One region of the Mesorhizobium sp. P2_F5 genome, then DNA from elsewhere that is predicted to be linked to it. Evidence: predicted binding sites of a transcription regulator. Region 1 holds the regulator's gene; the other holds the start of a gene.

Region 1 (15,201 bases):
TTCGTGAAACGTAAGGCCAAGCGCCTGCGTCGTCGTCTCGTCGAGCAGCACCTGAGGCCCTGACAATATCCCGTCCGGAAGCTCCTTGCCAAACACCTGGCCAAGCTCGATGCGCAACAGGTCGCCAAGGTCGGCCTTCTGCCAGCGCGAGCGCGTCAGCATGTCCTGTGAGGCCGCCATTGCCTGCAGGCGGGCCGAGAAGGAGGAGGAGAACTCCTTTACGTCGGTGGCGTGCGCCGCCGTCTGGCGCGCGATCGCCAGCACCCGCGTGATCGAATTCTTGATGCGATGCTTCATTTCCTGCAGCATCAGATCCTTTTCGAGCAGGCTCTTTTCCGTCGTCTCGTGCAACAGCGACTTGGCGTCATAGGCGCGCTCCTGGTAGCGCGCCACCAGAGCGATGGCGCCGGCCAAAAGCAGGCCGAACAGTCCGAGCATCACCGGAATGGCGCGCGAGGACGGCTGCGAGAAAGCGCTGGTCGGCCGAAACAGCACCGTCCACGGCCGGCCGGCGACGATGATCTTGCGCGTCACCAAGAGCCTGTCGCCAAAGCTCGCAACCGGCGGCGTTTCCGACTGGAACAGAAGATTATCGGCGTCGATCTTGCCGTCATAGACCTCTGTGTTGACCGGCAGCAAAGGCGTGCGGCTGAGCGCCGTCTGGAACAGGTCGCGAGCGCGGAAGGCCGCGTAGAGAAAGCCTGAAGTCGACGACCTGGACGCGTTGATGCCATCCGGCGCGGTTTCCACATTGAGCCTGACGAAGACTAGGAAGCCGGTAAAAGTCTGCGCCGCGCCCGTGTCCTGGCCGAGTTGAACCAGACCGCTTGCATGCTGTGCGTCATCGGCCATCGCCTTTTCGATCGCTTCGCGCCGCACCAGTTCGGTGAACATGTCGTAGCCGATGGTCGACTCGTTGGAAGGATCGAGCGGCTCGAACAGCACGACGGGCGTGCGCCATGGCTGTGTCGTGTCCGGATAGACAGCGTGGGGCACGCCACGGTCGCGCAACATGTCACGCTCGACCGCCGCTTCATCGCCGGCTTTGGCCAGCCTGAGATAACCGATGCCGCGCAGGCCGGCGAAGTTGGTGTCGGCGTCGAGCGCGCTGAAGAAGGCCTTGAATTCGCGCCGCGAAATCTCGCCATTGCGGGCGTCGAACAGCGCCTGCGTTGAGCGCAGCAACGAAAGGTGCAGGTCGATGCGGCTTTCGATGCGGTTGAGCGCGTCGTCGGCCGTCGCCTCGAATTTGATCCGCGCCGCCTCCTGGGTGGCGAAGTAGGCAAAACCCGCCATCGTCAGGCTGATCAGCGCGACGGCAATGAAGGCGAGGATCGGGAAAAACTTCTTCAACGCAGGCCCATGAACGGTTCGGGAACCTTTATGGGCAAGTCGCCGCGGCAACACAATGGCGCGGCCAAACCATCACGACGGGTGGCACATCAAGTTCCAGACATTTAGCCGGCTTACCATGAGAGGATGGCGGTCACCCGATGAGAGTGCGTGTCTCAGGCGGCGATCTTCAGCGCGCCCGGCCCAGGAATGGCGCCGGGCGGACACTTGCCGAGGATGATCATGCCGAGCACCTCGTCCTGGGTGACGTCGGTGGTGCGCGCGGTGCCGACGACCTGGCCGTTCTTCATCACGCAGACACGGTCAGCAAGTTCGAACACATCATGGATGTCATGGCTGATCAGGAAGATGCCGATGCCGTCCGACTTCAGCTGCTTGACCAGTTCGCCGACCTGCGCCGTTTCCTGCGGACCAAGCGCGGCCGTCGGTTCATCCATGATCAGGATGCGGGCGTTGAACAGGATGGCGCGTGCGATCGCCACCGATTGCCGCTGGCCGCCCGACAGCTTGATTACCGGGTCCTTGAAGCGCTGGAAGCGCGGATTGAGCCGGCCCATCACCTTGCGCGCCTCGGCCTCCATGGCGACATCGTCGAGCGTGCCCCAGGCAGTCATGATTTCACGGCCGAGGAACAGATTGGCGGCGGCGTCGACATTATCGGCCAGCGCCAGCGTCTGGTAGATGGTCTCAATGCCGTATTTCTTGGCATCGCGCGGATTGGAGATCGAAGCTTCCTGCCCGTTGACGAAGATATGGCCGGCATCGCGCTTGTAGGCGCCGGACAGGATCTTGATGAGTGTCGACTTGCCGGCGCCGTTATGGCCGAGCAGCGCCACGACCTCGCCCGGGAAAAGATCGATGGACGCATCGTCGACGGCGCGGATGCCACCAAAGGCGATCGAGATGTTGCGCATGTCGATCAGCGGCATGCCGGGGGGTGCAGCGGAGGGAGCGGTTTTGTCAGCCATGATCGTATCCCCTAAACGCGCTTGCGATAGACGGTGTCGAGAAACACCGCGATGACCAGCACGGCGCCGACCACGATGCTCTGCAGCGGCGAGTCGACGCCGAGCAGCACCATGCCCGACTGCAGCGACTGCATCAAAAGCGCACCGAGCATGGCGCCGATGATCGTTCCCGAACCGCCGGCGAGCGAGGTGCCGCCGATGACGGCGGCGGCGATGACCAGCAGCTCGTCCAGCGTTCCCAGCACGTTGGTCGACGAATTCTGGCGGGCCGACGAGATCGCCGCGGCGATCGTTGCCAGCACGCCCATGATCATGAACACCTTCATGGTGATCCAGCGCGTGTTGATGCCGGCGAGGTTGGCGGCTTCCGGATTGCCGCCGATGGCGAAGACATAGCGGCCGAAACGCGTGCGCTTGGTGATAAAGGTCATGATGATGCCGACAGTCACCGCCATCAGCACCGGGATGGCGATGCCATGCGCGATGAACAGCCCGCCTTCGGGCACAGTGATGTTGTTGGCGGCGGCATACCGGTTCACGATGCCGATCGGCCACGGATAGGAATTGGCCAGCCACACCGCGCCCATGATGACGGCGCAGGTGACCGTGCCGAGCAGCGTCTCGGCCCAGATCGGACGCAGCGGGAAGCGGAAGCGCTTGCGCTGCACCCGCCCGTTGAACATCGCGAACACCACGGCAAGGCAGGCGACGATGCCGACGACCCAGCTCCAGGTCGCGCCGATCGATCCGGCCGGACCGCCACCCATCAGCTGGAAGGTGGCGTCGAGCGGCGCCACCGTCTGGCCGCTGGTCACCCACCAGGCAGCACCACGCCAGACCAGAAGGCCGCCCAGCGTGACGATGAAGGCCGGCACTTCGAGATAGGCGATGACAAAACCCTGGAACGCGCCGATCAGAAGACCGAGTGCCAGGCCGATGACCAGCGCCAGAACCCAGATCCACGGATTGCCAAGCTCGAGCCCGACAAAGCGCACCAGGAAATGCACCTGGGCAAAACCCATCACCATGCCGATCAGGCCCTCGGCCGAACCGACGGAGAGGTCGATGTTGCGCATGACGATGACCAGCACCATGCCTGAGGCCATGATGGCGACGGCGGACGTTTGCACCGACAGGTTCCAGAGGTTGCGTGGCGTCAGGAAGGTGCGGCTGTCGAAATCGAGCGGATTGACCCCGAGGCGGAAGCTGGAAATGACATGCAGGCCGATCCAGATCAGAAGCAGCGCGCCGATCATGCCGAGCATGCGGGTGTCGATCTCGGTCGCTTTCAGGAACCGGGCGACCGCGCCGAGTTCCGACGCACGCGCGGTGTCGGCCTGCGAAGTCGAGGTCGTGTCGGTCATGATGTCCTCCCAGCGGCTTGCCGTCTGACGCGGATGCCGGACCACAGCCTAGAAGTTAGCCGCCTATGGCGGAAACACAAATCTTGTTGAGAAAACGCCGCGGCTTTGGGCCGCGGCGTCGTTATCGAATGGAAACAGGCCAAGCTTAGTTGCAGGCCGCGACGCTGCCGGCGGCGACGCCCGTGCAGACTTCGTCCTTCTTGATCCAGCCGGCGTCGATGACGACGTTGAGGTTGTCCTTGGTGATCGCGACCGGGGTCAGGAACAACGACTTGACGGTGTTGCCGCCAGGCGTGGTGAAGTCCTTGGCGCCAGCGATGTCGCTCGTCTTCTTGCCGTCGGCGAGTTGCGAGGCGATCTCGGCGGCATTCTTGCCTAGCTCGCGTGCATCCTTCCACACCGACACGGTCTGCGTGCCGAGCGCGATGCGGTTCAGAGCGGCATGGTCGCCGTCCTGGCCCGAGACCGGAACCGTTCCGGCAAGGCCCTGCGCCGTCAGCGCCGCGACGACGCCGCCGGCGGTGCCGTCATTGGCCGCGACCACCGCATCGACCTTGTTGTCGTTGGCGGTCAGGAACTGTTCCATGTTCTTCTGGGCATTGGCGGGCAGCCAGCCATCGGTATAGGCCTCGCCGACATTCTTGATCTTGCCCGAGTCGATGGCTTCCTTGAGCACCTCCATCGAGCCCGAGAACAGGAAATCGGCATTCGGGTCGGAGCCCGAGCCCTTGATGAAGACATAGTTGCCTTCCGGCTTGGCCTTGAACACTTCGCGGGCCTGCATACGGCCGACTTCCTTGTTGTCGAAGGTCAGATAGAAGACGTCCTTGTTCTCGATCAGGCGGTCATAGCCGACGACCGGAATGCCTTCGTCCAGCGCCTTCTGCACCGCCGGGCCGATGGCCGAGGCGTCCTGCGCGAGGATGATCAGCGAGTTGGCGCCCTGCGAGATCAGGCTCTCGACGTCGGTCAGCTGCTTGCCGGGATTGGACTGCGCGTCAGCGGAAATATACTTGTCGCCGGCCGCCTCGATCGCTGCCTTCATCGCCGCTTCGTCGGTCTTCCAGCGCTCTTCCTGGAAGTTCGACCACGACACGCCGATGACCTTGTCCTTCGCCTGCGCGACCGACACCAGCGTCAGCGACATGGCGACACCCGCCAGCATGGCGGCTGCAAATCTGTTCATGATAATCCTCCCTGCGCCGCGCGCGGCGCGACAAAACTGGCCCGAGGGCCGGCACACAGAGGCTCTATTTTTTCGAGCCTCGAAAAAATACTGGTCCAACGGCGAGACGCTGTCAACATCGATTCTGATGGATTCTGATGGCGTCGTCGATTTTTTTCGAGACCCGCAATAAACAATGACAGCGTGACCGGCTTCTGCCAATATTTGCGTGGCGTCCCTGACCGCCTCCACTATCATGAGGCGCGGGGGACCGGGAGGAAACAAAAAAGATGTCGGTTGGTATCCGCCACGACGATCTGCGCCGTCGCAACCGTGCGATGGTGATTTCGGCCGTGCGCCGGGCCGGCCAGCCGTCGCGGACCGAGATTGCGGCAACCACCGGCCTTAGCCATTCGACCATATCGGCGATCTCTTCTGACCTGATTCAAGAAGGCATCCTGGCCGAGAGCAAGCCCGGCGAGACCGGTGCGCTGAAACGCGGACGGCCACAGGTCGGCCTTGGCCTCAATCCGGAAGCAGCCGCGGTGATGACCGTGGTGCTGTCGCTGAATTTCCTTTCCGTCACCGTCATCGACTATGCCGGCCATGTGGTCGCCGAGGAGCAGCGCCGGCTGGACACGCTGACCATGCCGCGCGACGAACTGATCGGCGAATGCACGGCAATCGTGCGGCGGCGGCTCGAGGATCCCGACCTCGATGTCCAAAGCATCGCCCGCATTGCCATGGGCATCCAGGGCATCACCGATTCGCAGGCGCGCGCCATGCTGTGGTCGCCGATCACGCCGCTGACCGACATCGCGTTCGCCGACATACTGGAAGCGGAGTTCGGCATTCCGGCCACCATGGAGAACGACTGCAACATGATGGCGGTGGCGCTGCAATGGCGCCAGCCTGAGCGCTACCGCGACGATTTCATTGCCATCCTGCTCTCGCACGGCATCGGCATGGGGTTGGTGCTGAAAGGCGAACTGTTCACCGGCACCCATTCCTCAGGCGGCGAGTTCGGCCACATGATCCACCGTCCCGGCGGCGCGCTCTGTCGCTGCGGGCGGCGTGGCTGCGTCGAGGCCTATGCCGGCAACTACGCCATCTGGCGCAATGCCATGGGGATGAGCGAGGACGCCGAACCGGTCGATGTCGGCGACGCCGACATGCGGGGGCTTGCCACACGCGCTCGCGAAACCGAAGGTCCCGAGCGGGAAGCCTACCGCAAGGCCGGGGAAGCGCTCGGCTTCGGCCTTGGCAGCCTGTTCGCCCTAATCGATCCCGCCCCCGTCGCCATGGTCGGTGTCAGCGCCGCCGCCTTCGATCTGATCGAACCGGCATTGCGCAATGCGATTGCCCAGACCGCCGGCGGCCAGCACTCGAAGTCGATTTCCTTCGACACCGAACCCAACGAACTGCCGCTGATCCGCGAAGGCTGCGCCATGCGCGCGCTCGGCTTCGTCGACCAGGAGATTTTCGCGCCGGGGATTCAGGCGAAATCTAGCAAACATGTCGCCTGAGAGGCCGGCAACGGCGCGGCGCGCCGCGCGTCAATCTTCGCGGATGGCGTAGCCTGCACCGCGGATGGTGCGGATCACGTCAGGCATGCGGCCATTGTTGACCGCCTTGCGCAAGCGCCCGACATGCACGTCGACCGTGCGCTCGTCGATATAGATCGTCTCGCCCCAGACATTGTCGAGCAGTTGGCTGCGCGAGAAGACCCGACCTGGATGGCGCATCATGAATTCGAGCAGGCGGAACTCGGTCGGCCCGAGCCGGATCTCGCTCTTCTTGCGGTAGACCCGGTGCGATTCACGGTCGAGCACGATGTCGCCGACCTTGAGCACGCTGGAGAGCACTTCCGGCTTGGCGCGGCGCAGCAGCGCTTTCACGCGCGCCATGAACTCCGGCGTCGAGAACGGCTTGACCAGATAGTCGTCGGCACCGGTGGACAAGCCACGCACGCGGTCGCTTTCTTCGCCGCGCGCGGTCAGCATGATGATCGGCAGCCGTTCGGTCTCGGGCCGCATTCTGAGCCGCCGGCACAGCTCGATGCCGGACACCGCCGGCACCATCCAGTCGAGCACCAGCAGATCGGGGACGTTTTCCTGCAGCCGGATTTCGGCCTCGTCGCCGCGCGTCACCACCTCGACCTGGTAGCCTTCGGATTCGAGGTTGTAGCGGAGCAGCACGCCCAGTGGCTCCTCATCCTCCACGACCATGATGCGTGGCGCAATCATCAGCAGTTCACCCTTGTCAGGCCGAAGTGGCCATCGCCGTCTCGTCCTGCTTCGGACGATTGGCGGGCAATTGCTGGCCGGTCAGCACATAGTACGCATTTTCAGCGATGTTGGTGACATGATCGCCGATGCGCTCCAGATTCTTGGCGCAGAACAGGAGATGCGTGCAGGCGGTGATGTTGCGCGGGTCCTCCATCATGTAGGTCAAGAGTTCGCGAAACACCGACGTGTACTTGACGTCGATGCGCTCGTCCTCATTCCTGAGTTTCGCCAGGGCTGCGGCATCCGCGGCGGCATATTCCTCGACAACGCCTTGCACCTGGATCAGCACCAGCTGCGCCATGGCGTCGATGGAATGCGACAGGTCGCGCGGCGTAACGCTGAGGCCGACAGTGCCGACGCGCTTGGCGATGTTCTTGGCGAGATCGCCGATGCGTTCGAGGTCGCCGGCCATGCGGATCGAGCCGACCACAGCGCGCAGGTCGTTGGCCATTGGCTGGCGCTTGGCGATCAGCGTGATGGCGCGGTCATCCAGCTCACGCTGGCGCGCGTCCATGATGGCGTCGTCGGAAACGACACGCTGCGCCAGCGCATTGTCGGAATTGAGCAACGCCCTGGTCGAGGCGTTGACCATCGAGCCGGCCAGATCGCCCATGTCGCGGATCAGCTTGCTGATCTGCCCCAGCTCTTCATCGAAGGAGGCGACGGTATGTTCACCCATGATCTTGGTCCTCGTGCCTGAAAATTCAACCGCCGGACGGCTCAGCCGAAGCGGCCGGTAATATAGTCCTGGGTGCGCTTGTCGTCGGGGTTGGTGAACATCTTGTCGGTGGCGCCCTCCTCGACCAGATAGCCGAGATGGAACATCGCCGTGCGCTGCGACACGCGCGCCGCCTGCTGCATCGAGTGGGTGACGATGACGATGGTGTAGTTCTGGCGCAGCTCGTCGATCAGCTCCTCGACGCGGGCGGTGGCGATCGGATCGAGCGCCGAGCAGGGCTCGTCCATCAGGATCACTTCCGGCGACACGGCGATGGCGCGCGCGATGCACAGGCGCTGCTGCTGGCCGCCGGACAGACCGGTGCCGGGCTCCTGCAGGCGGTCCTTGACCTCGTTCCAGATCGCCGCCTTCTTCAGGCTGGATTCGACGATCTGGTCCATGTCGGACTTGCGCTTGGCCAGCCCGTGGATGCGCGGGCCGTAGGCGACATTTTCGTAGATCGACTTCGGGAACGGATTGGGCTTCTGGAACACCATGCCGACGCGGGCGCGGAGTTCGACGACGTCGATGTTCTTGTCGTAGATGTCGTCCTCGTCCAGCGTGATCTTGCCGGTCACCCGCGCCGAATCGATGGTGTCGTTCATGCGGTTGAGACAGCGCAGGAAGGTCGACTTGCCGCAACCGGACGGGCCGATCAGCGCCGTCACCTGGTTCTGGCGGACGTCGAGATTGACGTCAAACAGCGCCTGCTTCTCGCCGTAGAAGACGCCGACCTTGTCGCCGCGCATCTTGATGACTTCGTTCGACTTGGCGTTCATCTTGTCGCCCACTGCGTTTTCAAGGGACTGTTCGGTCATGATGTTCATACCAAATTGCCTTTTTTCTACCAGCGCCGCTCGAACCGGCGTCGAAGCACGATCGCGGTGATGTTCATGGCCATGAGGAAGACGAGCAGGATGATGATGGCGCCGGACATGCGCTCGACAAAAGCGCGTTCGGCCTCGTTTGCCCACATGTAGATCTGCACCGGCAGCGCGGTCGCCGGATCGAAAGGCGTCTTCGGATAGTCGGCGACGAAGGCGACCATGCCGATTAGGAGCAGCGGTGCCGTCTCACCCAGCGCACGCGCCAGGCCGATGATGGTTCCGGTCAGGATGCCGGGAGCGGCAAGCGGCAGGATGTGCTGGAACACCATCTGCATCTTCGAGGCGCCAAGCCCAAGCGCTGCCGAGCGGATCGACGGCGGCACCGCGGCAAGGGCGGCGCGCGTGGCGATGATGATGGTCGGCAGCGTCATCAGGGTCAGCACCAGGCCGCCGACGAAGGCAGCGGAGCGCGGCATTCCGAGGAAGTTGATGAACACGGCAAGGCCGAGCAGGCCGAAAACGATCGACGGCACCGCCGCCAGATTGTTGATGTTGACTTCGATCAGGTCGGTGAAGCGGTTCTTTTTGGCGAATTCCTCGAGATAAATGGAGGCGGCGACGCCGATCGGCAGCGCCAAGAGCAGCACGATCACCATCATGTAGAACGAGCCGATGATGGCCACGCCCATGCCCGACGTTTCCGGGCGGCTGGAAGCGCCATAGGTGAACAGGCCGGTGTTGAAATGCTCGGCCATCACGCCGTCCGCCCTAAGCTTGTTCATCCAGTCGATCTGCTGGTTGGACACCTTGCGCCGCGCTTCATCGACGCTGAGGTCGATCTGGCCCTTGAAGGCGGAGTCGAGATTGGCGGCGGCCAGGATGTTGACGTCACGCGTCGTTCCGATCACCGCGGGATCGGCGGCGACGATGTCGCGCAGTTGGACGCGGGCGCCTTCCGACAGGAAGCCCTTGAGCTTCAGCATCATCGGCTTGTTGGCGGGATCGATACCGAGCTTGGCCACCAGCGCGTTTTCGGCGAGCTTGGGATAGTTCGCCTTGATCAGCACATTCGGATCAGTGGCGCGCTTGTTCGAGGGATCGATGACCTTCTCGTCGAAGGTGATCGGCAGCGTCACCGTCGTCTGCCAAAAGGCGGTGTAGCCCTTCGAGACGATGGTGATCAGCATGATGGCCAGGAACGCCAGGCCGACCGAGATCGCAATCACGCCGTAGATGCGGAAACGGCGTTCGGCGGCGTAACGCGCCTTCAGCCCGATGTCGCGGCGCGGACGGGCGACAGCACCCGCCATCGTGTCCAGGGGGATGTCGGTCATTCGTACTGCTCCCGGTACTTGCGCACGATGTAGAGGGCGACGATGTTCATCACCAGCGTCAGCGCGAACAGCGTCAGGCCAAGCGCGAAGGCGACCAGCGTCTGCGGCGAATTGAACTCAAGGTCGCCGGTCAGCTGGTTGACGATCTTGACGGTGATGGTGGTCATCGCTTCGAACGGGTTGATGGTGAGATTGGCGGCAACGCCGGCTGCCAGCACGACGATCATCGTCTCGCCGATGGCACGCGACGCCGTCAACAGGATGGCGCCGACGATACCGGGAAGTGCCGCCGGCAGGATCACTCGCTTGATCGTCTCGGAGCGAGTCGCACCCAGGCCAAGCGAGCCGTCACGCATGGCGCGCGGCACTGCGGTGATGATGTCGTCGGACAGCGACGACACGACCGGGATCAGCATGACGCCCATCACCAGGCCGGCGGTGAAGATGCTCTGGCCCTGGATAAAGGGCGAGCCGCCGGTGAGCGCCGCCGACAGGTCACGCAGGAACGGCCCGAGCGTGACCACGGCGAAGATGCCGTAGACGATGGTCGGGATGCCGGCCAGCAGTTCCAGCGCCGGCTTGACCACCGAGCGCACGCCGCGCGAGGCATATTCGGACATGTAGACCGCCGACATCAGCCCGACCGGCACGGCTACCACCAGGGCGACGGCAGCAATGTACAGCGTACCGGCGAGAAGCGGGATCAGACCGAACTGGCCCTGGCTGCCGCCCGAGCCGGCGGCGGCGAAACGCGGATCCCACACGGTGCCGAAGAAGAAGCTCATCGGCGACACGCTTTCGAAGAAGGTGATGGTCTGGAACAGCATCGACAGCACGATGCCGACCGTGGTCAGGATGGCGATGGTCGACGCCGCAAGCAGCCCCCACAGCATCAGCCTCTCGACATTGTTGCGCGCCCTGGCGCGCGGCGCGATCTGCCTCAGCGCATAGAAGGCGCCGGCGATCGACAGCGCAAGCGTAAGTACCGCGCCAAACCAGCCGAACCTGTCCTGGACCGTGTTCGCCTCGACGGCGATCGGGATCATGTAATCCTGGGTATCGCTGGCCAGCGCCACGCCCTTGGCGATGAGCAGCGGCTGCAATTCAGCGAAGGTGGCGGGAAGCGTACCGGCATCGAGCCGGCGCAGGCCCTTGGCGAGGCTCTTCACCAGGCTGACGTCGAGCGCTTCGCTGGCGACCTTGGAGTCGACAGTGCGCTCGGGCAGGGAGGCGTGGATGTGCCGGTCAAGATAGAAGGACGAGCCGATGTCCCAGACGGCAAGCAGCAGGACGGCAGGCAGAACGGCGAGCAGAAAGGCCCACCAGCCGTGATAATGGGCGCGCGAATGCGGCTTTACCTTGCCGGCATCCTGCGCCGCGGCGCGCTGGCGGCCGATCACAAAGGCGACCACGCCGATGGCAATGACTATGGCGAGTACGAGCAAGGACGACATCACCCACCCCAGGGAAAGTTCAGATCGCCGCCGCCGTTGCGGCAAACGGCGAAATCAGCGCGCGGATTTGGTCCGCGCCCTGATCCAGTCAGTTGATTACATCGTCTTTCCAGCGGCGAAGGCGTCGCGCTGGCCCTGACGCTCGGCGTCGGGAGCGGAAACCAGGCCGTACTGGGCGAGCGGGCTTTCCGGGCCGATCATCTGGTCGTCAAGGAAGAACTCGACATATTCCTTGAGGCCGGGAACGACGCCGAGATGCGCCTTCTTGACGTAGAAGAACAGCGGGCGCGAAACCGGATACTTGCCGGTCGCGATCGTCTCGGTCGAAGGCACGATGCCTTCCACGGTGGCGACCTTCAGCTTGTCGGCATTGTTCTCGTAGAAGGCGAGGCCGAACACACCGACGCCGGTCTTGTTGGAGTCGATGCGGGCGAGCGTCTCGGTGTAGTCGCCGTCGATGTCGACAGCCTTGCCGTCCTTGCGGATCGCGATGCAGGTCTTGCCGATTTCCTTGTCGTCGGCGATGCCGGTGGCCTTGAGAGCGGCCTTGTCGCAGCCGGCGTCGAGCAGCCTGGTCTCGAACACTTCGCGGGTGCCGTGCTTTTCACCGGGGATGTAGGCGGCGATATCCCAGTCGGGCAGCTTCGGGTTGACCTGGTTCCACTTGGTGTTCGGATTGTCGACGAGCTTGCCGTCAACGACCAGCTTGGCGGCGAGCGCCTTGTAGACGTCGGCGGGAACCAGCGCCCAATCCGGGCCCTTGATGTCGGTGGCGAAGACGATGCCGTCATAGCCGATGCGGACTTCCTGGACTTCCTTCACGCCGGCGTCGGCGCAGGACTTCAGTTCGTCCTTCTTGATCGGACGCGAGGAGTTGGCGATGTCGATGGTGTCTTCGCCGACGCCCTTGCAGAATTCCTTGATGCCGGCGCCGCTGCCGCCGGACTCGACAACCGGGGTCTTGAAGTTGGTGAAGGTTTCGCCGAACTGCTCGGCGACGATCTTGGCGTAAGGTAGCACGGTCGACGAACCGGCGACCTGGATCTGGTCACGCGCGGCGGCGACACCCGACGATGCGGCGAACGCTACCGCCACGGCCGATGCCGTAACGAGGAATTTCTTCATGTGGCCTGCTCCTGTTCGGAATATGGTCTCTCGGCGCCCTCTTCAGCCGGCGCCCGCTGAGGCCATAGCCTTCGATTATTACAGTCGCATGACAGTTTCGTGTCAGCCCGGTAACGTCGGATGGACGCACTGAAAACCGCAGCCGGCCGGCCTCTCCTGGAGAGCCGCAGTTTGCCGCTGGAATCATAAGCTTGCGGGATTTTGCGCCGGCATTTGTCCCGGCGGATCGCGGGTCGCGATGCCGAGAAAGAAAAACCGGACGGGAGCGCGTTGCCCGAGGCCAGAGCGTATCTTGGCCGAGCCATCGCCAAAAACAGGTCCGTTGGGGTAGATTTCGACGCTGTTTCTTTGTCGGCGGTCGCTTGCTCCCGCCCGTAACTGAATGAGCGGTTTCGTTGCCGCCATTTTCCCGACTGGGCGCAAGCTTTGATATGGTGCGATCGCACCATATCCCTGGACCTCGCGGCGCCGCCGAATCCCGGCGCTGATATCAGCTAGCCGGCGTCTCGTTGGGCCTCGCCTGATATGCCGACCCAACGTTCGACCTTTTCGAGCAGTGCCTTGGGGCTGATCGGCTTGGGCAGATAGTCGTCCATGCCGGCTTCCAGGCAACGCTCGCGATCGCCCTTCAAGGCATGCGCGGTGACGCCGACGATCGGGATATGCGTGCCGCTCTCTTCCTCCAGCCGGCGAATCGCGGCCGTGGCTTCGAGCCCGTTCATCTCCGGCATCGAGACGTCCATCAGGATCATGCGCGGATTGAGCCGGCCGAAAGCGTCGAGCGCCTTGCGGCCGTTGCCGACGATCTCGAAGCTATAGCCGGTTTCACCAAGGATCTGGGTGAACACCATCTGGTTCACCTCATTGTCCTCGGCAACGAGGATGTCGAGCCCGCGTTCGTTGCCGCCTGCCCGGGCGCGGGCGCGCACCGGCGGCGGATGCAGCTGGGCCCGCTCGGATGCGGCCCGTGCCGGCGGCGCCGACACCGGCTGCACCGTCGCCTGGCCGGAGCTGTCGCTTGCCGCGTGTTCCCCATCGCCACCTGCCGTGCCGTGGCGATGGCGCTGGATGGTCGCGACCAACGTCTCCAGCAACACCGAGGAGCGCGCCGGCTTGATCAGCTGTGCGTCGATGCCGAGGTCGCGGTAGCTGGTGTTGGCGAGCGACTGGTCGACCGAGGTCAGCATGATGATCGGCGTGTCGGCCAGCCCTGCGGTGTTGCGCACGATGCGCGCCATTTCGGCGCCGCTCATGCCCGGCATCTGGTAGTCGAGCACGAGGCAGTCGACAGGCACGCCATAGGCAGCCGCGGCGACCAGCACCTTCAGCCCTTCCGCACCGCTTTCGGCGGCGCAGGAATCGAACGTCCACGACACCATCTGCTCGGTCAGGATCGAGCGGTTGACGGCGTTGTCGTCGACGATCAGCACCCGCGCGCCGGTGACGTCGACCGGCATGATCCGGCGTCCGCCCTGCTGGCCGGCCCTGGGCAGTGTAACGGTGAACCAGAAGGTCGAGCCCTTGCCCTCGGCACTTTCGACGCCGATCTCACCTTCCATCAGCTCGACCAGCCGCGAAGTGATGGCAAGGCCGAGGCCGGTGCCTTCATGGCGCCTGGTCGACGAGGTATCGACCTGGTTGAACTTTTCGAAGACGGCCTTCAGCTTCTCCTCCGGAATACCGATGCCGGTGTCGGTAACCGAGATGGTGAGCCTGGTTCCGGCCGCAACCCTTGTCCCCGTGACATCGACCAGCACATGGCCTTCGTCGGTAAACTTCACCGCATTGCCGAGCAGATTGGTGACGATCTGCCTGAAGCGGCCGACATCGCCGATGAACAGGCTTTCCAGGCCCGGCTCGACGCGCACGATCAGTTCGAGATCCTTCTCCTTGGCGCGTGTCGACACCAGCGTCGCCACATCCTCGATCGCCTCGGGCAGGTTGAAGGGCGCCGGGTCGAGCACGAGCTGGCCGGCATCGATCTTGGAGAAATCCAATATGTCGTTGATGATGGTCAAAAGCGCGTTGCCCGATTTGACGATGATGTCGGTGAACGTCTTCTGCTTGGGGTCGAGGTCGGATTTGGCGAGCAGCTCGGCCATGCCGAGCACGCCGTTCATCGGGGTGCGGATTTCGTGGCTCATATTGGCCAGGAATTCCGACTTGGCGCGGTCGGCGAGGACGGCGCGCTGGCGCGCCTCACGCAGCTCGGCCTCACGCATCTTCAATTCGGTGATGTCGGTGGTCGATCCGATTAGATAGAGCGAACCGTCGGAGGCGATCATCGCGCCCTTGCGCGCGAACTGGTGGCGCACATTGCCGTCGGCAAGCGTCACCGTCTCTTCGATCTCCTGGGTCTCTCCGGTGCGCAGCACGGCCATATCACCGGCGACGAAGGCCTCACCGTCCGCGCCGAAGATCTCGACGTCGGTCTTGCCGATCGCCTCCTCCTTGCTGAGGCCGGTAAGGTCGCACCAGCCCTTGTTGACGTAGAACTGGCGCAGGTCCGAGCGCTTGGCGTAGATCGACACCGGCACGTTGTCGATGAGATTGCGGAACACCTCGTTCTCGCGCATGCTTTCTTCCAGCGCCTGCTCACGCGCCT
Region 2 (15,201 bases), on a different contig from region 1:
GTATTCGGCGGCACGATCAGGATCTGGCCGGCCGTGGCCTCGATCTGCTTGTCGCCGATCGTGAACAGGCCGGTGCCCTGGCGGATGATGAAGATCTCGCAATAGGGGTGGGTGTGCAGCCGCGGGCCGCCGCCGATCTCCGGCTGGTAATTGAAGATCAGGCAGGAGTTGGAGCCGTAGGCGCTTAGTTGCAGTTCGCCTTGCCAAAGGCCGGGCGTCCTGGTCCAGGTCTCGCGGTCGATGATGTGTGCCATATCGGCGAGACTAGATCACGGCAACCTGTCCTGTCGAGACAGGGCGGGGAGCCTCGGATTTGCTGAGATTCCCCCGTTATTTAGCCGCCTTTGCCGGCCGTTTGGCATCTGGCCGACTGACACGCTGTTCTGTCCCCGCGACAATCTGCCCTTGTGGCCTCACCCCGCTGGACAAAAACGGGCTTCACGCATAAACCGAAATCCAAATGCCGGAGGAATTCGCTAGCTTGTTCGCCATGCGCTGTCGGGCCGGCGCGATGGAGCGGGGAACAAAGCTCGACCGCCGGCTCGGAAGAGGCGAAAGGATCAGGCACCCGTGAGCGCAACCGACACCCAGGATCCCAACCGTCGTGATTTTCTTTACGTCGCCACCGGCATGGCCGCAGTGGTCGGCGCAGGGGCCGTCGCGTGGCCGTTCATCGACCAGATGCGCCCCGACGCCTCGACGCTGGCGCTGGCCTCGGTCGAGGTCGATGTTTCCTCGCTGACCCCTGGCATGTCGCTGATCGTCAAATGGCGCGGCAAGCCGGTCGTGGTGCGCAACCGCACCGAGCAAGAGATGAAGGACGGCGAGACCGTCAACCTTGCCGACCTCAAGGATCCGATCGCCCGCAACGCCAATCTGCCGGCCGATGCGCCTGCGACCGACGCCAACCGCACCACGCCCGGCAAGGAAGCCTGGATGGTGATGGTGCAGGTCTGCACGCATCTGGGCTGCATTCCGCTCGGCCAGGAAGGCGATTTCGGCGGCTGGTTCTGCCCGTGCCACGGTTCGCAGTACGACACCGCCGGCCGTATCCGCAAAGGCCCGGCGCCGGAAAACATGGCCGTGCCGGTATTCAAGTTCATTTCCGATACCAAAATCCTTATCGGTTGAGGCAGGGGATATTTCGATGAGCGAGGGACACTCGACCTATACGCCCAAGACCGGTATCGAACGCTGGTTCGACGCCCGCATGCCGCTGCCGCGCATGGTCTATGACAGCTTCATCGCCTATCCGGTGCCGCGCAACCTGAACTATGCGTGGACCTTCGGCGGCATCCTGGCGATCATGCTGGTGGCGCAGATCCTGACCGGGATCGTGCTGGCCATGCACTATACGGCCGACACCAATCTCGCCTTCAATTCGGTCGAGAAGATCATGCGCGACGTGAATTCGGGCTGGCTGTTGCGCTATATGCATTCCAACGGCGCTTCGTTCTTCTTCGTCGCCGTCTACATCCACATCTTCCGCGGACTTTATTACGGCTCCTACAAGGCGCCGCGCGAGTTGCTGTGGATCCTCGGCTGCATCATCTACCTCCTGATGATGGCAACCGGCTTCATGGGCTATGTGCTGCCCTGGGGTCAGATGAGCTTCTGGGGCGCCACCGTCATCACCGGCTTCTTCAGCGCCATTCCGCTGGTCGGCGACTGGATCCAGCAGCTGCTGCTCGGCGGTTTCGCCGTCGACAATCCGACGCTCAACCGCTTCTTTGCGCTGCACTATCTGCTGCCGTTCATGATTGCCGGCGTCGTCGTCCTGCACGTCTGGGCGCTGCATGTGGTCGGCCAGTCGAACCCGACCGGCATCGAGGTCAAGTCGAAGACCGACACCGTCGCCTTCACGCCCTATGCGACCATCAAGGACGCGTTCGGCATGATAGTGTTCCTGTTCCTCTTCGCCTATTTCGTCTTCTACCTGCCGAACTTCCTCGGCCATCCGGACAATTACACGATCGCCAACCCGCTGAAGACGCCGGCCCACATCGTGCCGGAATGGTACTTCCTGCCGTTCTACGCGATCCTGCGCGCCATCACCTTCAACATCGGGCCGATCAACTCGAAGCTCGGCGGCGTGCTGTGCATGTTCGGCGCCATCGTCATGCTGTTCCTGGTGCCGTGGCTCGACACGTCCAAGGTGCGCTCGGCGGTCTATCGCCCTTGGTACAAGCTGTTCTTCTGGCTGTTCGTCGCCGACGCTGTCCTGCTTGGCTGGCTTGGCTCGCAGCCGGCGGAAGGCGGCGGTCTGTTGACCCTCATGATAGGTGAGGTCTCGGGCAACTACGTTGGCTACGCTCAAGCGGCGACACTGTTCTACTTCGCCTTCTTCCTGGTCGCGCTGCCGGTGCTGGGCCTTATCGAGACGCCGCGCAGACTGCCGAATTCGATTACCGAGGCGGTGCTGGAGAAGAACAAGGGTGCCGGTGGGGGACATCCGGCCGGTGCGACCTCCGCGCCGGAAACCAAGGGCTGAGCGAGAATCTAAGGGGATTTGGCATGAAGAAGATTCTCACCTCGCTCGCCCTGCTAGGCGTGTTTGCTGGCGGCATCGGAGCGGTCGGCACCGTGGCGATGGCCGCTGAAGAGGCGCACAACGCGGCAGCACCGACGCATTTCCCGATCGACGAACCGAAGGAAATGGACTGGAGCTTCGCCGGCCCGCTCGGCACCTACGACAAGGCGCAGCTGCAGCGCGGCCTGAAGGTCTACAAGGAAGTCTGCTCGGCCTGCCATTCGATGAATTTAGTGGCGTTCCGCACGCTGGAAGGCCTGGGCTATTCGGAGGCGCAGGTGAAGTCCTTTGCCGCCGAATACACCATCCATGACGGTCCCAACGATGCCGGCGACATGTTCGACCGCCCGGGCAAGCCGTCCGACTATTTCCCGGCGCCGTTCGCCAATGAGCAGGCAGCCGCTGCCTCCAACGGTGGCGCTGCTCCGCCGGACATGTCGCTGCTGGCCAAGGCACGCGGCGTCGAGCGCGGCTTCCCGCGCTTCGTGTTCGACATCTTCACCCAGTATGCCCAGGGCGGCCCGGACTACATCCATTCGCTGCTGACCGGTTACGACCAGACGCCGCCGGCCGGCATGGTGATCCCGGAAGGCACGCACTACAATCCTTACTTCATGTCCGGCGTGTCGCTGAAGATGCCCAAGCCGCTGTCCGACGGCCAGGTCACCTATGATGACGGCTCGCCGCAGACGGTCGACCAGTATTCGCGCGACGTCTCGGCCTTCCTGATGTGGGCGGCGGAACCGCATATGGAAGATCGCAAGAAGACCGGCTTCCGCGTGCTGGTGTTCTTGGCTCTGTTCGGGACGCTGATGTATCTGACCAAGCGCAAGGTATGGGAAGACGTCGCGCACTAAGCGCTGCCAGCCACGTATAAAAAAGGGCGCCGAGAGGCGCCCTTTTGCTTTTCCGGAGGCGGCTTGTCACACGGCCGTCACTGCCGCTGGCGATCCTGTGGCGCCCTCATCAAAGGATCGCACCCATGAAAAGATACGCATCGCTCGCGGCAGGACTGCTGCTGCTCATCGCCGGCTCGGCCGCCCAGGCCGAAGACGCAAAACCCTTCATCACCAACAAGGACGTCGACCTGACGATGATCCTGCCGCCGCCGCCGGCCAACGATTCGGCCGAGACCAAGGCCGAGCTTGGCGCCGTGCTGACGCTGCAGGTGACGCGCACGCCCGAGATGGAGGCCAGCGCCATTGCCGACGCCGAGGAAGACGTCTGGCGCTTCACCAATGTCATGGGGCCGAATTTCAACAAGGAAAAGCTGCCGAAATTCGCAGCCTTCTTCGATCGCGTCGTGGCCACCGAAGGCGCTGTCGTCGACCCGGCCAAGGATGTCTGGAAGCGCCCGCGTCCGCACCAGCTCAGCGACCTCGTCAAGCCGGTGGTCAAACTGTCGAGCTCAGGGTCCTGGCCTTCGGGTCATGCCACTGTCGGCACCATGATGGGCATCATCCTGGCCGACATGATTCCGGAAAAGCGCGCCGAGATCATGGCGCGTGCGGCCGAGTATGCTCACAACCGCGTGGTTGGCGGCATCCACTATCCGTCCGATGTCGAGATGGGCAAGATTTCCGGCAGCGTCATTGCCGCCGTCCTGCTCAACCGCGACGACTTCAAGGCCGAGTACGATGTCGCCAAGGCCGAGTTGCGTTCCGATCTCGGCATGTAAGCTATTCACGACAGTCGGTTTTCGACGGGAAGGGGCGCCAAAGGCGTCCCTTTTTCGTTCATGGCTGTGACCAAGAGGCAGTTCGGCAATTCGCCCGTTGGCACGGCGGCGTCGGATTGATATTCGACGCAGCGAGTTTCTTTCGCCATGGCATTTGGAAATCGATGATGCGGCTACGCGACTGTCACAACTTTTCCGATTTCCGGCGCATGGCGCAGCAGCGGCTGCCGGGGCCGATCTTCAATTACATAGACGGCGCCGCCGACGATGAGGTCACCTACCGCCGCAACACCGAAAGTTTCGAGAGCTGCGATCTCGTCCCCAACGTGCTGCGCGGTGTGAGCGAGATCGACATGTCGGTGACCGTCATGGGCCAGAAGCTGGCAATGCCGGTCTATTGCTCACCGACCGCCTTGCAACGGCTGTTCCATCATCAGGGCGAGCGTGCGGTGGCCAAGGCTTCGGCCAAATTCGGCACCATGTTCGGCGTGTCCTCGCTGGGCACGGTGAGCCTCGAGGAGGCGCGCAAGATCAGCAGCAGCCCGCAGGTCTACCAATTCTATTTCCATCGGGATCGCGGCCTAAACCGGGCGATGATGCAGCGGGCAAAGGCGGTTGGCGTCGAGGTGATGATGCTGACCGTCGACAGCATCACCGGCGGAAACCGCGAGCGCGACAAGCGCACCGGCTTTGCCATTCCCTTCAAGCTCAACCTTGCCGGCATGCTGCAGTTCGCGCTCAAGCCGGGCTGGGCGATCAACTATTTCACCCATGAGGGGTTCAAGCTGCCGCAGCTCGACGAGCATGTCGACATGGGCGGCGGCACGATGTCGATCAGCCGCTACTTCACCGAGATGCTCGATCCGTCGATGACGTGGGACGACGTCGCCGAGATGGTCAAGCTGTGGGGAGGTCCGTTCTGCCTCAAGGGCGTCATGTCGGTGGAGGACGCCAAACGTGCCGTCGAGATCGGCTGCAGCGGCATTGTGCTGTCGAACCATGGCGGTCGGCAGCTGGACGGCTCAAGGGCGGCTTTCGACCAACTGGCCGAGATCGTCGATGCCGTCGGTGACAGGATAGACGTCATCATGGATGGCGGCGTGCAACGCGGCACGCATGTGCTCAAGGCGCTGTCGCTCGGCGCCAAGGCTGTTGGCGTCGGGCGCTACTATCTGTTCCCGCTGGCGGCGGCCGGCCAACCAGGCGTCGAGCGGGCGCTCGAGCAGATGCGGGTCGAGATCGAGCGCGGCATGAAGCTGATGGGCTGCAGTTCCATCGAACAATTGTCGCGCACGAATCTCCGTTTCAGGTAGTCGAACGGGAGCGACCGGTCATGGCGGATACGGACAGGGACGTAATAAGGGCGGTTATCGATCGGCAGTTCGCCAGTCTCAGTTGGGATGAGAACGCCGCGCCGGAATGGGACGGCTTTGCCAACGATTTTCTGGAGGGCGCCAGCCTTTATCCGGCTGCCCGTCCGGCAAGGCGCATCGGCATTGCCGATTTTGTCGAGCGGATGCGCGGCCTGTCGCTCACCTCGCTGCGGTCGTTGCAGGAAACCGTGCTGGGTGCCGATATCTGCGTCTTTGGCAACATCGCGATCGCGGCTGTCGCGGCCGAGATGATTGAGAACGGCGCCGAGACCAACCGGTCGATGGAAATGCTGCTGCTGGTGAAGAGCGAGGGGCAGTGGAAGATCGTTGCCCAGGCGTGGGACAGAGCGAGCGAGGCCAATCCTTTGCCGGATGCGCTTGTTTCGGCCGCCACATCGCGCTAGCCGTTGTCGTCGCGCCTCGCGCCGGGGATCTGTCCCTGCGTCGTTTCACACCTGTCCTGGATCATCCGGAGCCGCCTTATGAAACCTTCGCTCGAAGACACGCTGCTCGCCGCGATCCGCACCATTCCGGACTATCCCAGGCCCGGCATCCTGTTTCGCGACATCACCACTCTGCTCGGCAATGCGCGCGCCTTCCGCCGCGCCATCGACGAACTGGTGCATCCCTATGCCGGCCAGAAGATCGACAAGATCGCCGGCATCGAGGCGCGGGGCTTCATCCTTGGTGGCGCCGTCGCGCACCAGCTTTCGGCCGGCTTCGTGCCGATCCGCAAGAAGGGCAAATTGCCTTACGAGACGGTGCGCGTCGCCTACAGCCTGGAATACGGGCTGGACGAGATGGAGATGCACAAGGACGGCGTTGCGCCGGGCGAGAAGGTGATCCTGGTCGATGATCTGATCGCCACCGGCGGCACGGCGGAAGCTGCGGTGAAACTGCTGAGGCAGATCGGCGCCGATATCCTTGCCGCCTGCTTTGTCATCGACCTGCCGGATCTCGGCGGGCGCGCCAAGCTGGAAGCACTGGGTGTGCCGGTGCGGACGTTGATCGGGTTCGAAGGGCATTAGAGTAGGGAGTAGGGAGCTCCGCATTCCATGCAAGGCGCAGCACTCACTACTGCCTACTGCCTATTCCCTACTTCCTACCCAGCCTTCACCAGCACGGCGCTGTCGAACTCCAGCACCTTGTCGCCTGTCGAATCGATCCCCTCCGAGCGCAGCGCGAGCAGCCGCCAGCCGGGGCGGGTGGCGAGCGGGCGATGGGACAGGGCCGTGCGCATGAAGGTGACGGTCTCTCCGGCATAGACGGGCTTTGGCCATTTCAGATTCTTGAAACCGGGCGAGGGACCGAATTCGGGCACCGGACCCAGGCCCGTCCACCCGGCATCCATGCGGGCCTCGACACTAAGTTTCATCCAGGTTGCCGCGGTGTGCCAGCCTGAGGCGCAGAGGCTGCCGAACACGCTTTTCTTCGCCGCCTCCTCGTCGACGTGAAAGGGCTGCGGATCGTATTTGCGGGCGAACGCCTTGATCGCCTCGGCGTCGAATGTGTGCGAACCGAGGTTGATGGTTTCGCCAATGCGGAAGAACTCGTCGAGGCTCATGCGCCGGTCTCCCGGGTCAGGAACATGACGGTGTTTTCGAGTTCAAAGACGCTTTCGCCACGCTGGTTGAGCAACTCGCTGCGAAACGTGACCAGGCCAAGCTGAGGGCGTGACTTCGACAGGCGCTTGGCCAGCACACCGGTCCTGCCGGAAAGCGTATCGCCTTCCAGCACCGGCTTCTTCCATTTGACCTGGTCGATGCCGGGCGCACCTTGCGCGGTCGAGTCGAGCAGGAAGGCGTCGCACAACATGCGCATGAAGATCGCACAGGTGTGCCAGCCGGAGGCAGCGAGCCCGCCAAGGATGCTGGCCTTGCCGGCTTCCTCGTCGAGATGCATCGGCTGCGGATCGAACTCGGCGGCGAATTCGACGATCTCGGCCGCACTCACCTTTTTGGCGCCGAGGTCGATCGACGCGCCCTCGGTGAAATCCTCATAGGCCCAGCTTTTTCCGGTCATGATCCTAATCCGGTTCAAGGTTGTACGATCACCGGGCATCCGGATGCCGTCCGGGCGGCGTTTGGTCAAGCGAATTCTGTTGGGCCTAAAGCGCCTCGCGTTTGAACGGAAATCAGGCAACGCGCTTTAGTTCTTTGTTTTTATGCATGTCGTTCTCTCAAAACCGGGACCACTTTTGAGCGACATGCATTAGAGCCAGCCGCGGCGGCGGAAATACCAGAAGGGCAGGATCGCCGACAGGATCATCAGGCCGATAGCGAAGGGATAGCCGAGCTCCCATTTTAGCTCCGGGATGATGTCGAAATTCATGCCGTAGATCGAGGCCACCAGCGTCGGCGGCAGGAAGATGACGGCAGCAACCGAGAAGATCTTGATGATGGCGTTCTGCTCGATCGAGATCATGCCCAGTGTGGCATCGAGCAGGAACGAGATCTTCTGCGACAGGAAGGTGGCGTGGTCAGCGAGCGACAGCACGTCGCGCGACACGGTCTTGATGCGGGCGCGGATGTCCTTGCTCATCTTGGTCTGCGTCGCGACATGGGCGAGGAAGCCGGTGAGGCGCTGCAGCGAGATCAGGCTGTCGCGGATCGAGGAGGCGATGTCTTCCTTGCGGCCGATGGCCTTGAGCAGTTCCTGGAAATCGCGGTTGCGCTTGTTCACCTTGGTCGAACGCGCCTCGAAAATGTCGCGCGAGATCGTCTCGATGTCACGGCCTGCGCGTTCGAGAATGTCGGCGAGGCGATCGACGATCGCTTCCAGCAGGCCGATCAGAATGGTGTTGCCCGTGGTGCAGCCGGTCGCCACCTTCTCCGCGCGCAGCGGAAAGGTTTTGAAGGCCTTCGGCTCATGATAGCGGATGGTGACCAGCCTCGGACCGGCAAGCACAAAGGTGACCGGCGACATCAGCGGATCGTCGACCTCGGTCTGCGCCGGCAGAGTGGCTGTCATGAAATAGGCGCCGTCCTCGATGTAGAGGCGGCTCGAAATCTCGATCTCCTCCATCTCCTCGCGCGTCGGAATGGCAACGCCGAGCCAGGTCTCGATCGTCGTCTCTTCTTCCTTGGTCGGGTTCAGAAGGTCTGCCCAGACGACCTGATCGCCATTGGCCACGAGATCATCGGCGAGGCGCAGGCGGTCATTGTCGACGACGAAGGCCTTGATCATCGCCGCTCTCCGTTGGTTGAGCCCAAGAGGTTTCGTTCGATAGCGATGGGTCTTGCACGCGCGGCCGTTCCCCGCGGGGACGGCCAAGTCGCATGCAGACGGCCTTAGACCCGGTGCCAAGGGCAGTCAAGCGAAGCAGCATACCGGTTCTTCCACTTGACGAACCTGTGATCGGCCGCCGTCAGCGCGCCGCCTGCGATCCCGTCCGCAAGCTCAGGTGTTGAACTTGAACAGCAGGACGTCGCCGTCCTGGACGACATATTCCTTGCCTTCGTCGCGCGCCTTGCCGGCTTCCTTGGCCGCCACTTCGCCGCCCAGCGTGACATAGTCGTTGTAAGCGATGGTCTGGGCGCGGATGAAGCCGCGCTCGAAGTCGGTGTGGATGACACCGGCGGCCTGCGGGGCCTTATCGCCCTTGTGGATCGTCCAGGCGCGCGTCTCCTTCGGCCCGGCGGTGAAATAGGTGATGAGGTGCAGCAGATCGTAGCCGGCGCGGATGACCTTGTTCAGGCCAGGCTCGTCGAGCCCGAGCGAGGACAGGAATTCCATCTCCTCTTCGTCGGAGAGCTGGGCGACTTCGGCCTCGATCGCGGCCGAGATCACAACGGTGCCTGCGCCCTGCGCGGTCGCCATCTTCTCGACAGCCACAGTGTGCTCGTTGCCGGTGGCGGCGTCGGCCTCGGCGACGTTGCAGACATAGAGCACCGGATGCGAGGTCAAGAGGTTCAGCCCCTGCAGGATGCGCAGATCTTCCGCTGAAATGCCCTTGAGCAGGATGCGCGTCGGCTTGCCGGCCTGGAGGAGCTCGAGTGCAGCCTCCATCATCGGCAGCACGGTGGTGGCTTCCTTGTCCTTGCTGCCGGCGCGCTTGCGGAACTGCACGATGCGGCGCTCGAGGCTGTCGAGGTCGGCGAGCATCAGCTCGGTCTCGACTGTATCAGCGTCGGCGACAGGGTCGATCTTACCCTCGACGTGGGTAATGTCATCATCCTCGAAGCAGCGCAGCACATGCACGATGGCGTCGACCTCGCGGATGTTGGCGAGGAACTGGTTGCCCAGCCCTTCGCCCTTGGAGGCGCCGCGCACCAGGCCGGCAATGTCGACGAAGGAGATGCGGGTCGGGATGATCTCCTTCGACTTGGCGATCGAAGCGATCTTCTGCAGGCGCGGATCGGGCACCGCGACCTCGCCGGTGTTCGGTTCGATGGTGCAGAACGGATAGTTGGCGGCCTGCGCCGCCGCCGTCCTGGTCAACGCGTTGAAAAGCGTCGACTTGCCGACGTTGGGCAAGCCAACGATGCCGCATTTGAAACCCATGTGTCCGGTCCTATCGGGAAATAGAAATTTGATGAGGGCTATGGGCGATAGGGGTGAGGAACGTCAAGCCCTGCGGTCCCGATAGCGTCGACGCTCAGTCCTTCTTGCCGAACAGTTTCTTCAGCATGGCGGCCATCGGGCCGCTTTCCGGCAGCTTGGCAGGCGCCGGCTGCGGCCGTGCCTGGCGGATGTGGCTCTGGGCTTTCGGGCTCTGCGTTTTCGGCGCCTTGGGCGGCGGCCGGTCGTCATCGCCGGTCGGCACGAGCTTGTCGCGCAAGGCCAGCGTCACCCGGTTCATGAAGGAACTGTCGTCGCCCTTGGCGAGCAGTCCGGCATCGTCCGCGATGGTATCCAGCAGCACGCCCAGCCATTCGCGATCGGCCTTGGCGAAATCGCCAAGCACATGGCCGTGCACCATTTCCCGGACGCCGGGATGGCCGACGCCGATGCGCACGCGGCGAAAATTCTTGCCGACATGCTGGTCGAGCGAGCGGATGCCGTTGTGGCCGCCGGCGCCGCCGCCAACCTTGACCCGCAATTTGCCGGCCGGCAGGTCGATCTCGTCATAAAAGACGGTCAGCGCTTCGGGGCCGATCTTGTAGAAGCGCAGAGCTTCTCCGACCGCCTGTCCCGACAGGTTCATGAAGGTCTGCGGCTTGATCAGGAGAATCTTTTCGCCGGCAATGGTGCCTTCGGCGATCAGGCCCTGGAATTTCTTCGACCAGGGCGAAAAGGAATGGCGGCGGGCGATTGCGTCCGCCGCCATGAAGCCGACATTGTGCCGGTTATCAGCGTATTTCGCGCCCGGATTGCCGAGGCCTGCAAACACAAGCATCGCGCGCTCCGGGCTCGAAAATTACTTCTCTTCGGCAGCAGGAGCCGCCGCTTCGGGGGCTGCCGCTTCCACCGTCTCTTCCGTCTCCGGCTTCATCGCCGAGGAGCCGGCAATCGTCGCGATGGTGAAGTCGCGGTCGGAGATCACCGGCTTGACGCCGGCCGGCAGGGTCACCGCCGAGATGTGGATCGAATCGCCAATGTCGGCGCCGGTGAGATCGACGGTGATGAATTCCGGGATCGCATTGGCCGGGCAGTGGAACTCGACTTCGTGACGCACGATGTTGAGCACGCCGCCGCGCTTGATGCCGGGCGACTTGTCTTCATTGATGAAGTGGACAGGCACGTCGACATTGACCTCGGTGTCCTTGCCGATGCGCAGGAAGTCGACATGGACTGGGAAATCCTTGACCGGGTCGAGCTGGAAATCCTTGGGCAGAACCTGGATTTTCTTGCCGTCGACATCGATCGTGGCGATCGTGGTCAAAAACCCGCCGCCATGGATTTTGTAGAAGACGTCCTTGTAGTTCAGCGCGATAGCCAGGGGAGGCTGTCTGTCGCCGTAAATGACTGCAGGCACTTTACCGTTACGGCGAACTGCACGGGCGGACCCCTTACCGACCTGTTCGCGCGCTTCGGCCTTGAGCTCGTAAGTATCGTGGCTCATGGCATTTCCTTTCGCGTGTTATGGAGCGTTTGCGGCGGGCAAATTGCCTGGACCGTAAACGTCGAAAGCCGCCAGGCCTGGATGTCCGAATGCGGGAAGCCGCATACGCGGACCTTTATTCGGGATCACAAGGGAAGGCAGCCTTCCGCCGCGTTGCCTCCAAGGGTGTCTACGCGGGTGGCGGCTCTATAGCGGAAGGCGGGAAAGGGTGCAAGTCTTGGGCCGCAAGGGGGCAGGGTCATTCCTGATTGCCGCTCAACGCGTCGCGCAGGGTCTGGATCTGCCGGTTCAGCGCGTCGAGCTGAGGCAGCGTCATGCCCGAGCGCTCGATCAGGGTTTCGTTGAGGCAGTTGCACTGGACGAGCAGCGCGCGACCGGCCGACGTCAGGTCGACCTGCACCTGGCGCTCATCGGTCTGGCTGCGCTGGCGGGTGACGAGCCCTGCCTGTTCCATGCGCTTGACCAGCGGTGTGATGGTGCTCGATTCCAGGGCGAGCCTGTGCGCAATGCTGCCGACCGACATGCCGTCGGCCTCGGCAAGCGCGTTGAGCACGAGGTATTGCGGATAGGTGATACCCATCTCGTCCAGCATCGGCTTGTAGGTTCTGTTGATCGCCATGCTGGTGGCGTAAAGCGTGAAACAGAGCTGATTGTCCAACGGGAGAGGCACGACGCATTCCTTTGCCGACTGAGCGTTTCAGATATGTACCACGAAAAATGATATCGCGATACATATTTTCTGTAGACAAGGGTTTCGATCTGCGCTAGTCATATCGTTATCGCGATATTGATTATCGCGAAAGACAATCAATGGAGATTGAGATGACCAAGCCCGGCAGCAGCACGATCACCACCAAGGACGGCACCGAGATTTTCTACAAGGATTGGGGAACCGGCCAACCCATCGTCTTCCATCACGGCTGGCCGCTGAGCAGCGACGACTGGGACGCCCAGATGCTGTTCTTCCTGTCGAAGGGCTACCGCGTCATTGCCCATGACCGGCGCGGCCATGGCCGTTCGACACAGACGGATACCGGCAACGAGATGGACACTTACGCCGCCGACGTCGCGGAACTTGTGGCGCATCTCGACCTCACGAACGCTATCCATGTCGGCCATTCGACCGGCGGCGGCGAGGTGGCGCGCTATGTCGGGCGGTATGGCTCGGGCGGCCGTGTCGCCAAGGCGGTGCTGATCGGCGCCGTGCCGCCGATCATGGTCAAGTCCGCGGCCAATCCCGGCGGCCTGCCGATCGAGGTGTTCGACGGTTTCCGCTCCGCCCAGGCTGCCAACCGCGCCCAGTTCTTCCACGATGTTGCGGCCGGCCCGTTCTACGGCTTCAACCGTCCCGGCGCTCAGGTCTCACAGGCTGTTGTCGAGAATTGGTGGCGCCAGGGCATGATGGGCGGCACCAAGGCGCATTATGATTGCATCAAGGCGTTCTCGGAAACCGACTTCACCGACGATCTGAAGGCGATCGACGTGCCGGTGCTGGTCATGCATGGCGACGACGACCAGATCGTTCCGATCGCCGACTCGGCGCTGCTGTCGGTCAAGCTTCTCAAGAAGGGCGAGCTCAAGGTCTACAAGGCCTTTCCGCATGGCATGGCGACGACCCATTCCGATGTCATCAATGCCGACCTGCTGGCCTTCTTCAAGGCATAGAATCGTCCACTTGGATATACAAAGGCACCCGCCGTCAGGCGGGTGCTTTTGCTTTCATCGAAATGTCGGACAGTACCTACTTGTCGAGAAAACCAGTGATCAGCTTGACGGTCGCGTCGGGGTTTTCCTCCATGATCCAGTGACCGGAGTCAGGCACGATGCCGCCTGTGACATCGGTCGCAACAAGCCGCAATGTATCGGCCTGCGTTGTGCCGGCGGATTTTTCCCCGCCAACAGCCAGCACCGGCATGGTCAGTTTGCCGCCGGCGGCGAGCATCGCCTGGTTGTCGATCGCGTCCTGGTCGAAGGCCTTGAACTGCTCGAAAGCGTCATGCATCGCATGCGGGCGGGCATAGAGTTTGGCGTAGTGCCTGCGTGTTGCCTCGTCGATCTTCTTGGGGTCGGCCGACAGCTCGTTGTAGAAGCGGTCGAGATAGATGCGCTCGCGCCCCGCGACCAGCCGCTCCATATCCGGGCCGCGGAAGTTGAAGTGCCAAAGCAGCGGGCTTTGCTTGATCTTTTCCCAGTCGCCGATGCCGGGCAGCGGCGCATCGATGATGACCCATTTGGTGATGCGCTTGGGATATTGCGCGGCAAGCGCATAGCCGACCATGTTGCCGATGTCGTGGGTGACCAGATCTGCCTTGTCGATCTTCAGGGCGTCCATCACGCCGGCGATATCGACGGCCTGGTTCTTCTTTGTGTAGCCCGCTTCCGGGTGGGCAGACAGACCCATGCCGCGCAGATCCGGCACGATGACGGTATGGTCCTTCGCAAGTGCGTCCGCCGCCGCACCCCACATGTCTCCGGTATCGGCAAAGCCGTGCAGCAGCACGACGGCGGGACCTTTGCCGCCGACGCGCACATAGAGTTTGGTGCCGTTGGTTTCGACGGACTGCGTCTTGAATCCCGGTGGAAAAGGAACGATGCGTGCCGTGGCCGGCAAGGTAACAAGAAGCACACCCAACACGGCCAACACGATCTTGCGCATATCATTCTCCAGAGACGTCGGAGGCCCCAAGCCTTCGTTGATGACTATCTCCTAACAGGCTTTTCACCCGGCGTATGGTGAAGAATCAAAGAGGGCGCAGCAAATGCCGCGCCCTCGTATCATTTCCGGAAGATGAGCTGATTTTAGCCGGCGGCGACCTGCGCCTTCCTGGCTTCCTTCATGTTGGGCAGGAAGACCGTCAGCAGGCCGAGCAACGGCAGATAGGAGCAGATCTGGAAGACGAAATCGATGCCTTTCATGTCGGCGACGACGCCGAGCACGGCAGCGGCAATGCCGCCCATGCCGAAGGCGAAACCGAAGAAGATACCGGCGATCGTGCCGACACGCCCGGGCACCAGTTCCTGCGCGAAGACGACGATGTTGGAGAAGGCCGAGGACAGGATCAGGCCGATCAGCACCGTCAGCACCATCGTCCATTCGAAATTGGCGTAGGGCAGCGCCAGCGTGAAGGGCAGCACGCCCACGATCGAGAACCAGATCATCGCCTTTTGTCCGTAGCGGTCGCCGAACGGGCCGCCGAGCAGGATGCCCAGCGCCGAGGCGCCGAGAAACAGGAACAACATGACCTGGCTCATCTGCACCGACACGCCGAACTTATGGATGGAGTAGAAGGTATAGTAGCTGGAGAGCGAGGCGATGTAGGCGTTCTTGGTCAGCACCAGCAGCGTCAGCACCGCCAGCGCTCCCATCACCTTCTTGCGCGGGAAGGGCGAGACGAAGCTTGCCGCCTTGCGATTGCCCTGCGCGGCGCGCATCCGGCTGTACCAGCCGCCGACCCGTGACAAAACGATGATGCCGATCAAGGAGCCGACAGCGAACCAGGAAATGCTGGTCTGGCCGAAGGGCACGACGATGAAGGCGGCGAGCAGCGGCCCCATCGACTGGCCGAAATTGCCGCCGACCTGGAACAGCGATTGTGCCAGGCCAAAGCGGCCGCCT

What was found. Region 1 encodes PhoB, which activates phosphate uptake and scavenging genes when phosphate is short. Its sites were predicted from a motif close to TGTCATNNANCTGTCAT; they were not measured.
Region 2: AC1DYO_RS04220 (acid phosphatase) is a predicted target of PhoB. The motif match lies at 3,452-3,468, and genes of this name have one in related genera.

Annotation. Positions count from the first base shown of each region.
Region 1 is NZ_JBFUEY010000006.1:10,806-26,006, reverse strand. It holds gene AC1DYO_RS10740 (CHASE domain-containing protein) at 1-1,353, opposite strand, end outside; gene AC1DYO_RS10735 (ATP-binding cassette domain-containing protein) at 1,509-2,321, opposite strand; gene AC1DYO_RS10730 (sugar ABC transporter permease) at 2,333-3,685, opposite strand; gene xylF (D-xylose ABC transporter substrate-binding protein) at 3,831-4,871, opposite strand; gene AC1DYO_RS10720 (ROK family protein) at 5,141-6,376, shown strand; gene phoB (phosphate regulon transcriptional regulator PhoB) at 6,407-7,096, opposite strand; gene phoU (phosphate signaling complex protein PhoU) at 7,113-7,817, opposite strand; gene pstB (phosphate ABC transporter ATP-binding protein PstB) at 7,859-8,683, opposite strand; gene pstA (phosphate ABC transporter permease PstA) at 8,701-10,017, opposite strand; gene pstC (phosphate ABC transporter permease subunit PstC) at 10,014-11,471, opposite strand; gene AC1DYO_RS10690 (substrate-binding domain-containing protein) at 11,568-12,596, opposite strand; gene AC1DYO_RS10685 (PAS domain-containing protein) at 13,091-15,201, opposite strand, start outside.
Region 2 is NZ_JBFUEY010000003.1:30,392-45,592, reverse strand. It holds gene AC1DYO_RS04240 (cupin domain-containing protein) at 1-254, opposite strand, end outside; gene petA (ubiquinol-cytochrome c reductase iron-sulfur subunit) at 571-1,131, shown strand; gene AC1DYO_RS04230 (cytochrome b) at 1,148-2,491, shown strand; gene AC1DYO_RS04225 (cytochrome c1) at 2,515-3,387, shown strand; gene AC1DYO_RS04220 (acid phosphatase) at 3,513-4,208, shown strand; gene AC1DYO_RS04215 (alpha-hydroxy acid oxidase) at 4,376-5,521, shown strand; gene AC1DYO_RS04210 (nuclear transport factor 2 family protein) at 5,542-5,985, shown strand; gene AC1DYO_RS04205 (adenine phosphoribosyltransferase) at 6,064-6,609, shown strand; gene AC1DYO_RS04200 (MaoC family dehydratase) at 6,684-7,145, opposite strand; gene AC1DYO_RS04195 (MaoC family dehydratase) at 7,142-7,603, opposite strand; gene corA (magnesium/cobalt transporter CorA) at 7,793-8,767, opposite strand; gene ychF (redox-regulated ATPase YchF) at 8,981-10,084, opposite strand; gene pth (aminoacyl-tRNA hydrolase) at 10,179-10,919, opposite strand; gene AC1DYO_RS04175 (50S ribosomal protein L25/general stress protein Ctc) at 10,941-11,585, opposite strand; gene AC1DYO_RS04170 (MarR family winged helix-turn-helix transcriptional regulator) at 11,824-12,255, opposite strand; gene AC1DYO_RS04165 (alpha/beta fold hydrolase) at 12,408-13,250, shown strand; gene AC1DYO_RS04160 (alpha/beta fold hydrolase) at 13,327-14,241, opposite strand; gene AC1DYO_RS04155 (MFS transporter) at 14,385-15,201, opposite strand, start outside.